Regions from separate parts of the Micromonospora sp. GCM10011541 genome, predicted to be linked through region 1. Evidence: riboswitches for the same ligand, from Rfam matches in the RefSeq annotation. Region 1 holds a riboswitch; the other holds the start of a gene.

Region 1 (5,871 bases):
CAGGGCGCGGGCCGCCTGGTTCGGCACGTAGCCGAGCCGGTCGGCGGCGGCGGCGACCCGGTCCCGGGCGGCGGGCGAGGCGAACCCGGTGCCGGCGATCACCCGGGAGGCGGTCGACCGGGACACCCCGGCGGCCCGGGCGACGTCGTCGAGGGTGGCCGGGCGTGTCGTCGGCGTGCTCATGTCGTCCCTCCACCCGTCCGGGCCGTGCCCCCGCGCCCGGCCCACACCGGCATCATGCCGGTTCCGGGCGGTCGCCGGTAAGGGGTGGATCCGGCTTGTGGTGGTAGCGCTCTCAGGTGTGCGATCGTCGGCGGGGCAGTCCGTCAGGGGAGAGGAAGACAGCGCTGTGAGCAGCACCACCGACACACCGACCGCCGACCGGCAGGCGGTACCGCGGCCGGTCCTGGCCGCCCGTACCGGGGTGGCGGTCGTGTTCGCCCTCAACGGGCTGGCGGTGGCCACCTGGTTCTCCCGCGTCCCCGCGGCGAAGGAGTCCCTCGAACTGAGCGCCGGCCGGCTGGGCCTGCTGCTGCTCGCGATGTCGATCGGCGCGCTGCTGGCGATGCCGACCGCCGGCCTGCTCACCCAGCGTCTCGGGCCGGCCCGGACGGTCGTCACGTCGACCCTGCTGGTCGCCGTCGGCATGACGGTGGTCGGGCTCTCCGCCGGGCTCGCCGGCTCGCTGCCCGGCGTCGCCGTCGGGCTGTTCGCCTTCGGCTACGGCTCCGGCGCCTGCGACGTGGCGATGAACATCGAGGGCGCGGCCGTGGAGAAGCGGCTGGGCCGGACCATCCTGCCCCGGTTCCACGCCGCGTGGAGCCTCGGCTCGGTGGCCGGCGCGGGCATCGGCGCCGGGGCGGCCCGGGTGGGCGTACCGGTGGGGGTGCACCTGACCGTGCTGGCGACGGTGGTGCTGGTCGGCACGCTGCTCGGCGCCCGGTCCTTCCTGCCGGCCGCCGCGGAGGCCGACGGCCCGGCGCAGCCGGCGGCCCGGCGGCGGGCGCTGCTGGCCGCCTGGCGGGAGCCGCGGACCCTGCTCGTCGGCCTGCTGGTGCTGGTGATGGCGTTCACCGAGGGCAGCGCGAACGACTGGCTGGCGGTCGCCTTCGTCGACGGGTACGGGGTCAGCGAGGCGGTCGGCGCCGCCGTCTTCGGCGTCTTCGTGGTCGGCATGACGCTCGGCCGGACCGCCGGCACCGTGGCCATCGACCGCTGGGGACGGGTGCCGGTGCTGCTCGGCACCATCGGCCTCGCCACCGCCGGGGCCACCCTGGCGGTGCTGGCCGGCTCCGGCCCGCTGGCGGTCGCCGGCGTCGCCCTCTGGGGGCTCGGCGCCTCGCTCGGCTTCCCGGTCGGGATGAGCGCCGCCGCCGACGACGAGGACCGGGCGCCCGCCCGGGTCAGCGTGGTCGCGGTGATCGGCTACACCGCGTTCCTGGGCGGGCCGCCGCTGCTCGGCCTGCTCGGCGACCACGTCGGCACGCTGCGGGCCCTGCTCGTCGTGCCGATCCTGCTGCTGCCCACCCTCGCCCTCGTCCCGGTGCTGCGCCCACCGGCCCGCTGACCCCGCCGGGCCGGGCGCCCCCCGCCGGCCGGCCCGTCGGCGTGATCGACTCCACCTGTCGGACATCGGTGGGACAAGACCGCGATGTCCGGTATCCGGGGTGGATCAAGGTCGGCGGCGGTTCAGCCCACGCACACCCGGCTCGCAGCCGATTTCCAGGCAGGCGTGCTGCACTGGGAGTCACGCCGAGGAGAGGAGCCGGCATGGGCTGGTTCAGCCGGCGGCCCCGGGCCGCCGATTCGACGACCCCGACGAAGCTCGACCGCGAGGCGACCGGGGAGGACCTGGCCGCGCTGGAGGCGTTCGTGACCAGCCGGCAGGGCGTGGAGTTCTACCTGGAGCCGGAGACCACGGCGACCGACACCACGGTGGTCGCGATCGCCCACGACGGCGAGTGGATCCGCCGCCGGACCGGCTCGCCGCGCGCCGCCGGGAAGATCGCCCAGAAGCACGCCATCCCGCTGTACGAGGCGGCCCGCACCGGGTACCCGGAGCGGATGCGGGCCTGGAACCGGGCCCACCCGGAGCGCCGCACCCGCTGACCGGCCGCCACCTGGGCGGATCAGCCGGCCAGCACGGCCTGCGCCCCGGCTCGGGTCACCCGCTCTGGCCGGAGAGGCGGCGGGGAGGTCGGCCGCGCGCGACAGGCCCTGGATCTCCCGGGCGGGCGCCGGGCTCCCCCCGCGTCGACGATCACACCTCCGCCGTCGTCGGCGATGACCGCCGCGCCGGGCCGCACGTTGCCCGGTCGGGATCGCCCGGGGAAGCAGGCACGGCCGGCGACATGGCGGAGCGTGACGGCGTCGATGGTGGCAATTCCGCACTGGGCGCTGGACGGCGGTCGAATGCCGACCGGGACGCCGGCCCGTCCGCGCGGCCGCAGCCGTCCCGTCAGGGCGGACGGGCCGCCGACGGACCGGACGGCTGTGGTGCGGAAATGGCGCGGCCCAGGGATGCGGCGGGACAGGAATCCCACGTCACACATGGACCGTGGTCATTGCGAATGCCGGCGTCCGGTCGGCGGTGCAATTGACGTCCGTGTACGCCGGTGGCCGGTGCGGGCAGCGAGGTGCCCGCCGTTGACCCGCGGCGGGCCGGTGTGGCAGCATTCGCGGCCTGACGGCAGTGAAGGAAGCCGGTGCGATTCCGGCGCGGTCCCGCCACTGTCACCGGGGAGCGATCCCCCCTCGTGAGTCACGGCCGTGTGTCTGCGGTTGGAAGGCCGGGGGTGAGCGTCGATCCGGAAGCCAGGATACTTCGGCCGTCGGGAGTTGACCCCAGGGCGTGGACACCCGAGGAGGACCCGATGCACGGCTGCTCCGCCATCGACGATGATCGTCGCATCCGGCCGGCGCGCACCGACGCGCCGACGACCGATCACCCCGCACCGCGTTCCGGTCGCGCCCCCGTGCGCCCGGCCCGCCGCGCCGCCGCCCGCCTGACCCGGCCCGGCGCCGCCGCTTTCCGCTGAGGTTCCCTCCCGTCCGGTCCGCCGCCGGCCGCGTCCGCGTAGCCACGCGTCGCGGGTGAGCCGGCCGGCGGGCGGCTGAACCCGCGCCCACCCCTGCCCGTCGGCGGTCGACCCGCCCCCGGGCGTCACTCTCCGGAGCTGTCCGTGCTCATCCTGCTGCTCTCCACCGCCGACACCGACCTGCTGGCCGCCCGCGCCAGCGGCGCGGACTACCGGCTGGCCAACCCCGCCCGGGTCGCCGCCGACGCCGTGCCCGCGCTGCTCGACGGCGCCGACCTGGCCGTGGTACGCCTGCTCGGTGGCCGGCAGGCGTGGCCGGACGGGCTGGCGGCCGTCCTCGCCTCCGGCGTGCCGACCGTGGTGCTCGGCGGGGAGACGCTGCCCGACGCCGAGCTGATGGCGGCCTCCACCGTGGCCGCCGGGGTGGCCACCGAAGCGCTGGCGTACCTGGTCGAGGGCGGCGCGGACAACCTGGCCCAGCTGGCCCGGTTCCTCTCCGACACGGTCCTGCTCACCGGCGAGGGCTTCGCCCCGCCCGCGCCCACCCCGCCGTACGGCATCCTCGGCGACCCCGCCCACGACGGCGGCCGGGCCACGGATGGCGACGGGCGGCCGACGGTCGGGATCGTGTTCTACCGGGCGCACGCCCTGGCCGGGAACACCGCCTTCGTCGAGACCCTGGCCGGCGCGGTCGCGGCGGCCGGCGGGCGCCCGCTGCCGATCTTCTGCGGCTCGCTGCGCGGGCTCACCCCCGGCGCCGGACCGCTCGACCTCTTCGCCCGCTGCGACGCGCTCGTCGTGACGGTGCTCGCCGCCGGCGGGACGGTCGCCGCCGACGCCTCCGGCGGGGGCGACGAGGACGCCTGGGACGTCGGCGCGCTCGCCGCCCTCGACGTACCGGTCATCCAGGCGCTCTGCCTGACCAGCACCCGCGAGCAGTGGGCCGCCGGCGACGCCGGACTCTCCCCGTTGGACGCCGCGATGCAGGTGGCCATCCCCGAGTTCGACGGGCGGATCATCACCGTGCCGTTCTCGTTCAAGCGGATCGACGCCGACGGGCTCTCGGTCTACGAACCCGATCCGGAGCGGGCCGCCCGGGTCGCCGGCATCGCGGTGCGCCAGGCCCGGCTGCGGCACGTGCCGAACGCCGACAAGCGGGTCGCCGTGGTGCTCAGCTCCTACCCGACGAAGCACTCCCGGGTCGGCAACGCCGTCGGCCTGGACACCCCCGCCTCGGCGGTACGCCTGCTCGCCGCCCTCGCCGACGCCGGCTACCGGCTCGGCGGCGCGCCCGTACCCGACGACGGGGACGCGCTGATCCACGCCCTCATCGCGGCCGGCGGGCACGACGTCGAATGGCTCACCCCGGAGCAGCTCGCCGCCGCCGAGGCCCGGGTGCCCGGGGAGACCTACCGGCGCTGGTTCGACGCGGTGCCGTCCTCGCTGCGCGAGCGGATGCGGGAACACTGGGGAGAGCCGCCCGGCCGGCTCTACACCGACGGCGGGGACGTCGTCCTGGCCGGGCTGCGCTTCGGCAACGTGGTGCTGGTGATCCAGCCGCCGCGCGGCTTCGGGGAGAACCCGATCGCCATCTACCACGACCCCGACCTGCCGCCCAGCCACCACTACCTGGCCGCGTACCGGTGGCTGGCCGCGCCGGTCGCCGACGGCGGCTTCGGCGCGGACGCGGTGGTGCACCTCGGCAAGCACGGCACCCTGGAATGGCTGCCCGGCAAGGGGCTCGGGCTGGCCGCCGGCTGCGCCCCCGACGCCGTCCTCGGCGACCTGCCGCTGGTGTACCCGTTCATCGTCAACGACCCCGGCGAGGGCACCCAGGCCAAGCGCCGCGCCCACGCCGTCGTCGTCGACCACCTGGTGCCGCCGATGGCGCGCGCCGAGACGTACGGGGAGCTGGCCAAGCTCGAACAGCTCCTCGACGAGTACGCCACCGTGCAGGCCCTCGACCCGGCCAAGGCCCCCACCGTGCAGGCGCAGATCTGGGACCTGGTCCGCGCCGCCGAGCTGCACCACGACCTGCACACCGAGCGGATGCCCGACGCCGCGGACTTCGACGACTTCGTGCTGCACCTCGACGGGTACCTCTGCGAGGTCAAGGACGTGCAGATCCGCGACGGGCTGCACGTCCTCGCCCAGGCGCCCACCGGCGAGGCCCGGGTCAACCTGGTCCTCGCCGTGCTCCGCGCCCCGCAGGTGTGGGGTGGCGCGCGCGCCCTGCCCGGCCTGCGGCAGGCCCTCGCCGCGAGCGTCGGCCTGGACGAGCAGGCCCTGCTCGCCGCGCCCGGAACCCGGGTCGGCCTGCCCGAGGCGCTGACCGACGTGGTGGACGGCCCCGCCGCCACCGCCGCCGACGCGGTCGACCTGATCGAGGCCCTGGCCCGCCGCCTGGTCGTCGGCATGGAGACCCTCGGCTGGGACGCCGGCAAGGTCGACGCCGTCGTCCAGGAGGTCACCGGGCGGACGATCCCCGACGCCGCCGACGTGCTGCGCTTCGCCGCCCGCGAGGTGGTGCCCCGCCTCGACCGGACCACCGACGAGATCGACCGGGTGCTCGGCGCGCTCGACGGCCGCTTCGTCCCGCCCGGCCCGTCCGGCTCGCCCACCCGCGGCCTGGTAAACGTGCTCCCCACCGGCCGGAACTTCTACTCCGTGGACCCGAAGGCGATCCCCAGCCGCAACGCCTGGGACGTCGGGGTGGCGCTCGCCGACTCACTGCTCGCCCGGCACTTCGCCGACACCGGGGCGTACCCCCGCTCGGTCGGGCTCACCGTCTGGGGCACCAGCGCCATGCGTACCCAGGGCGACGACATCGCCG
Region 2 (5,871 bases), on a different contig from region 1:
GCCGGAGCAGAACGTGCCGCCGGCACCCCAGAGCACGGCGACCGCCGCATCCGGGTCCGCCTCGAAGGCGCGGAACGCGTCGGCGAGCGCCCGGGCGGTGGGTCCGTCGACGGCGTTCCGGGCCGCCGGCCGGTCCAGGATCACTGTGGTCACCGGCCCGTCGTGCTCCACGCGTACGCCCATCGGGTCAGCATGCCCGCCGACGACGCCGGCACGCCAGGTTTCCGCCGCGCCGTGCTGCCCCTTCAACGGGTCAGGTCAAGGCCCGCGTTCGCTACGAAGCTGATGACGTGAACGAATCGCGGGTGTCGGCCAGCCTCAGGAGCGCTCGCGCATCTCGGCGACGAATGCCCGCCAGGCGGCCGGGGTGAAGGTGAGGGCCGGGCCGGTCGGGTTCTTCGAGTCGCGGACCGCGACCAGGCCGGGGAGGTTGTCGGCGACCTCGACACAGTTGCCGCCGTTGCCGCTGCTGCGGCTGCTCTTGCGCCACCGGGCGCCCGTCAGCTCCATGTCTCCGCCACTTCCCTGATGAGGTCGACCGACTGCCAGTGGGACAACGCCTCGCCGCGCACGTTCTCCCACGGGGCCGGTGAGAACAGCTCTGGCATAGGCATCGGCCTGCAGAAGGCCGGCCGACAGGTCCGGTCAAGGCCCGCGCTCGCTATGAAGCTGATGACGTGAACGAATCGCGGGTGTCGGCCAGCCTCAGGAGCGCTCGCGCATCTCGGCGACGAATGCCCGCCAGGCGGCCGGGGTGAAGGTGAGGGCCGGGCCGGTCGGGTTCTTCGAGTCGCGGACCGCGACCAGGCCGGGGAGGTTGTCGGCGACCTCGACGCAGTCGCCTCCGTTGTTGCCGCTCTTCGTACTCTTGCGCCACCGAGCGCCGGTCAGGTCCATGATCGCGCCGCTTCCCTCAGCAGATCCAGGGACTGTCTTCCGGGAAGAGCCTCTCCCCGGATGCGTTCCCACCGCCGATCGAGCGTAGCAATGTCGACCGCCTGCTCCAGAATTTGCGCCTGCGCCTAACTGTCGACGTGCGCGACCCTGCCGCCGTCGCTCAGTTCAGCGATGGTGAAGGGTCCGCCGAGGCCCGAGTACATCCCGACATCGAGCGGCACGATGTGGATCTGAACCGATGGCAGTTCCGCGTACCGGGCCAGATACTCGCACTGGGCGCGCATCAACTCGCGGTCGTCAAGTGCGGTCCGGCGGAGAACTGACTCGTCGACGACCGCGATCAGCAAGGGCGGGCGTTCGCGGCGCAGGACCGCCTGCCGGTCCATTCTGGCCGAGACGAGTTCGTCGACCTCGCCGGGAGTCAGCGCCTCGCCGGCCAGGGTGGCTCGCGCGTAGGCCGCGGTCTGCAGCAGGCCGGGAACCCACGCGAGCTGATAGGCCCGGAGTGCGACAGCCTCCCGCTCGATGTCGGCCCACGGTCGGAACCATGCCGGTTCCCGGCGCTTCAAGACGTCCGGCCAAAGGTCCTTTACGTCCCTTCCCAGGATCGTCGCCACCTGTGACCGGTGCCTTGGTTGCGGTATGCGTCCCGGATTCACCCAACGCTGCGCGGTTTTGGGGTCGACACCGACCTGACCTGCAAGGGATTCCGCAGTCTCGCCGGCCTCGGTCATCGCTGCGATGAGGCCATGGTTCATACCGTCTCCCGCTCGGACGTTCTGAACATCTGCCGACCATATCGGAACGCAGTGTGTTGGTCCCACTACCGAAATGGAGAGTGTTCCGCAGGACGGCGCGGCCGGTGGAGGCGAGGAGCCCGGCGGTCGGCGTCAGCGCCGGGGCCGCCCCGCCAACGACGTCGGGGCGGCCCCCTCGAACCACTTCGAAGGGAGCCATCCGTGCGTTTCCGGTTCTGGCGACACCAGCCCGAGAGGTCGATCCAGGTACCTCGGCAGCGGACGCCGCTGAACGAGTGGCCGAACTGGGCGACCCGGCCCACCCAGGTCTTCCCGGCGACCGATCCGGGCCGAGCGGGCAACCTGACTCCGGCGCAGCGCTGGCGGGCCGGCGGATGGCGGCGCGACGGCGGCGGGAGGTGAGCCGCCCGTCCCGTCAGCACCTGCCGATGCGTCCGCTGTGGCGGTGCCGGGCCTGCGGCGCGGAGTGGCCCTGCCAGCCGGCCCGACTGTCCCTGCTGGTCGAGTACCGCGAGGACCGGATCGCGCTGCTGGTCTACCTGGGCACCCTGATGGCCGAGGCGAGCGCGCAGTTGTCCCAGCTCAACGGCCACGCCGCGCCGGAGAATCTGGCCGAGCGGTTCCTGTCCTGGGCGCGCGCCCGGTGACTGGGTCGGGCGCGGCGGGCCGGGGTGGGGGTCAGGTGCGACGGGCCAGGGTGGCGCCGAGGGCGGCGCCCACCACGCAGCCCACCCCGAGCAGTTGCGGCCAGGCCAGCAGCTCACCCAGGAGCAGCGCGCCGACCAGCGCCGCCACCGCCGGTTCCAGGCTGAGCAGCACCGCGAAGACCCGGGCCGGCAGCCGGCGCAGGGCTGCCAGCTCCGCCGAGTACGGCAGCACCGACGACAGCAGCGCCACCCCGAGCCCGAGCGCGAGGACCCGGGGGTCGAGCAGCTCCGCGCCGCCCGACGCCACCCCGAAGGGGAGTACGCAGAGCGCGCCCACCGCCATCCCCGCCGCCAGCCCCCGGGTGCCCGGGACGTGTCCACTCATCGCCTTGCCGAGCAGCACGTACCCGGCCCAGCCGACCGCGATCAGCGCGCAGAGCAGCAGGCCGACGGCGTCCACCCCGACCCCGCCGAGCCCGGCCAGCAGCAGCACGCCCGAGCTGGCCAGCGCCGCCCAGAGCACGTCGGTGAACCGGCGGCTGCCCAGCAGCGACACCAGCAGCGGACCGGCGAAGCCGACGGTGACCGCCACCCCGAGCGGCACCCGCTGCAGGGCGGCGTAGAAGGCGAGGTTCATCGCGGCCATGGCCACCCCGAACGCCCCGACCAGCCCGGCCGCCCGCCAGCCCAGCCGCAGCCCCGGCCGGCCGGCCGCGAGCAGGACCAGTGCGCCGAGGCCGAGCCGCAGGGCGGTGGTGCCCCCCGGGCTGGTCGCCGTGAAGAGCTGCTTGGCGACCGCCGCGCCGACCTGCGTGGAGACCATTCCGAGCAGCATCAGCAGCGGCGGCGGTACGGCCTCGGGGCGGCCGAGCGCCGCGGTGAGCCGGGCGGCCGGGTGGACCGGCAGGGGGCGGGAGGCATGCGCGTACACCCGGAACACGATGGCGGTGCGGCGGTGCGGCCGCGACCGGATTTCCCGCTCCCCGGGCCGGTCCTGCCGCCCGGGGCGGGCGCTAGCATCGGCGGCGGCACGATCATGTGAGGTGCCCCGCGCGAGCGGGGAGAATCGGGAAGCCGGTGGAAATCCGGCACGGGCCCGCCGCGGTGACCGGGGAGCCACCGTCCACGCGCGTCACGCGCAGCCACTGGCCGTACGGCTGGGAAGGCGGACGGCCAGGCGTCGATCCGGGAGTCCGAAGACCGGCCTCGCGTCAGCCTGCCCGCCCCTTTCGGGCCGGGCCGAGCGCAGCGGGAGCCTGCCTTGGATCTGTACGACGTCATCCACCGCCGTCGGGACGTACGCGCCGAGTTCACCGGGGCGCCGGTGCCGGACGACTCGCTGGACCGCATCCTCACCGCGGCGCACGCCGCGCCGAGCGTCGGCCACTCCCAGCCGTGGGACTTCATCCTGGTACGCGACCCGGAGACCCGCCGCCGCTTCCACCGTCACGTGCAGGTCGAGCGGGACACCTTCGCCGCCACCCTGGACGGTTCGGCCGCCGAGCGGTTCGCCCGGATCAAGATCGACGGGGTGCTGGAGTCGACGCTCTCGGTCGTCGTCACGTACGACCCGGCGCGCGGCGGTCCGGCCGTGCTCGGCCGGCACGCCATCGCCGACGCCGGGCTCTACTCGGTCTGCCTGGCCATCCAGAACCTCTGGCTGGCCGCCACCGCCGAGGGGCTCGGCGTCGGCTGGGTCTCCTTCTACCGGGAGCCGTTCCTGGCCGAACTGTTGGGCATCCCCGCCGGCGTCCGTCCGGTCGCCTGGCTCTGCCTCGGCCCGGTCACCCACCTCGAGACCGTTCCCGACCTGGTCCGCCACGGCTGGCGCGCCGGCCGCCCGCTCGCCGCCGCGCTGCACGCCGACCGCTGGTCCGCCTGACGCCCGCCCCGCCGCCGCCCTCAAGATCGCGCTGTCTCAGGTCCAGCGTGATCTTGAGGGCGCGCGGGTGGGCGTCGGGTGGTCCGGGTACCGGACGGGTGATTCGTCGTCGCCGCCCGGTTTGGGGCCGCTCCTGCCGGGAAGTCGGACCGAGTGCGTGAACTGATAACGAAACTCGAACAGGCCTCCGCGCTGGACCGGGTGGGCGACCGGTTGCAGCGCGCGGTCCAGACCATCCTGCGTCCACAGCGGGTCCGCGACGCGCTGCACGGCGTCTGGCTCGGGCACCCGCTGCACCCGGCGATGGTGCAGGTGCCGGTCGGCGCCTGGATCTCCGCCGCCGTGGTCGACCTGATGCCCGGGCAGCGCCGAGCCGCCACCGCGCTGGTCGGTGTCGGTACGGTGAGCGCACTGCCGGCCGCGGTGGCCGGGCTCAACGACTGGGCCAGCCTCACCCGCGACCAGCGCCGGATCGGGCTGGCGCACGCCGCCTCCAACACCATCGGGGTGGCCCTCTACGCCAGCTCCCTGGCCGCCCGGCTGAACGGTCGGCACGGGCTGGGCCGGGCGCTGGCCTACCTGGGGCTCTCCGCCGCGAGCACGGGGGCGTACCTGGGCGGGCACCTGGCGTACAAGCAGGGGGCGCAGACCACCCAGAGCGTCTCCGAACTGCACCGGATCAGCGACGGCTGGCACTCGCTGGCGGACATGGCCACGCTGCCGCAGCGGCAGCTGGTCACCCGGGCAGTGGACGACGTCTCGGTGATCCTCTACCGGCACGGTGACGAGGTCACCGTGATGCTGGAACGCTGCCCCCACCAGAGCGGCCCGCTCGGCCAGGGCGAGGTGCAGGAAATCGACGGCCACGACTGCGTGGTCTGCCCGTGGCACGGCAGCACGTTCCGGCTCAACGGCGGCGAGGTCGTGCACGGGCCGTCCGCGAACGACCAGCAGATCCTGCCGACCCGGGTGGTCAACGGCGTCCTGGAGACCCGCCTGCCCTGACGCCGGCCCCGAAGCGACGACCGCCGCCAATCGCCGGACCGCCGCCGACCGTCGGACCGCCGCCGACCGTCGGACCGCCGGACCATCGACAGGCCGCCGACCGCCACGGTCGCCGGGGCGGTGGGGTTCGCGGGTGCCGGTCAGTCCCTGCGGTGCCGGCCGCTGGACAGCGCCCGCCCGGCGGTCCGGACGACCGGCCGTCGTCGCAGGCCGAGCACCGCGCCGATCTGCGCGCCGACGATGCTCGCCACCGCCAGCACCGCGGAGACCGCCAGCGGCCGGTTGATGCCGTCGTCGGTGATCGCCCGGGAGGCTCCGGCGGCCATCGCGGGCGGTTGTCCCACCGGCCCGTCGACGTCCGGCGTGGACTGCTGCGGCCTCGCCCCGGAGGTGGGCGTACGGGGGGCCGGGGCGGGGCGGGTGGGCGACGCCGGACGGACCACCAGGCGGCCGGTGGCGTGCGTACGGGCCCCCTCGTCGACCGCGCCGGCGGGCAGTTTCAGCAGCTGGCCGGGGCGGATCCGGTCCGGGTTGGCGAGCCGGTTGAGCCGGGCCACCTCCCGGTAGCGGTCGAAGTCGTCCAGGTAGCGTTCGGCCACCTCACCGAGGTAGTCGCCCTTCGCCACCCGGTACACCGCCGGCGCGGCCCGCTCCGGCAGGACCCCGCCGGTGGCCGACGTGG

Evidence for each region. Region 1 has a riboswitch for cobalamin ahead of cobN (cobaltochelatase subunit CobN). Riboswitches for the same ligand answer to the same signal wherever they lie in the genome.
Region 2: another riboswitch for cobalamin. It lies ahead of bluB (5,6-dimethylbenzimidazole synthase); the one in region 1 lies ahead of cobN (cobaltochelatase subunit CobN).

What each region holds. Positions count from the first base shown of each region.
Region 1 covers NZ_JBHSBP010000009.1:57,258-63,128, reverse strand. Annotated here, with positions in the region: gene ACFOYX_RS03165 (LacI family DNA-binding transcriptional regulator) at 1-183, opposite strand, end outside; gene ACFOYX_RS03160 (MFS transporter) at 350-1,567, shown strand; gene ACFOYX_RS03155 (hypothetical protein) at 1,771-2,109, shown strand; cobalamin riboswitch at 2,696-2,825, shown strand; gene cobN (cobaltochelatase subunit CobN) at 3,183-5,871, shown strand, end outside.
Region 2 covers NZ_JBHSBP010000021.1:20,225-26,095, forward strand. Annotated here, with positions in the region: gene ACFOYX_RS09160 (crotonase/enoyl-CoA hydratase family protein) at 1-183, opposite strand, end outside; gene ACFOYX_RS09165 (DUF397 domain-containing protein) at 319-510, opposite strand; partial or broken gene ACFOYX_RS09170 (XRE family transcriptional regulator) at 501-581, opposite strand; gene ACFOYX_RS09175 (DUF397 domain-containing protein) at 706-897, opposite strand; partial or broken gene ACFOYX_RS09180 (DUF5753 domain-containing protein) at 888-1,655, opposite strand; gene ACFOYX_RS09185 (hypothetical protein) at 1,857-2,057, shown strand; gene ACFOYX_RS09190 (flavin reductase) at 2,084-2,302, shown strand; gene ACFOYX_RS09195 (EamA family transporter) at 2,334-3,233, opposite strand; cobalamin riboswitch at 3,327-3,526, shown strand; gene bluB (5,6-dimethylbenzimidazole synthase) at 3,564-4,184, shown strand; gene ACFOYX_RS09205 (Rieske 2Fe-2S domain-containing protein) at 4,338-5,189, shown strand; gene ACFOYX_RS09210 (LysM domain-containing protein) at 5,330-5,871, opposite strand, start outside.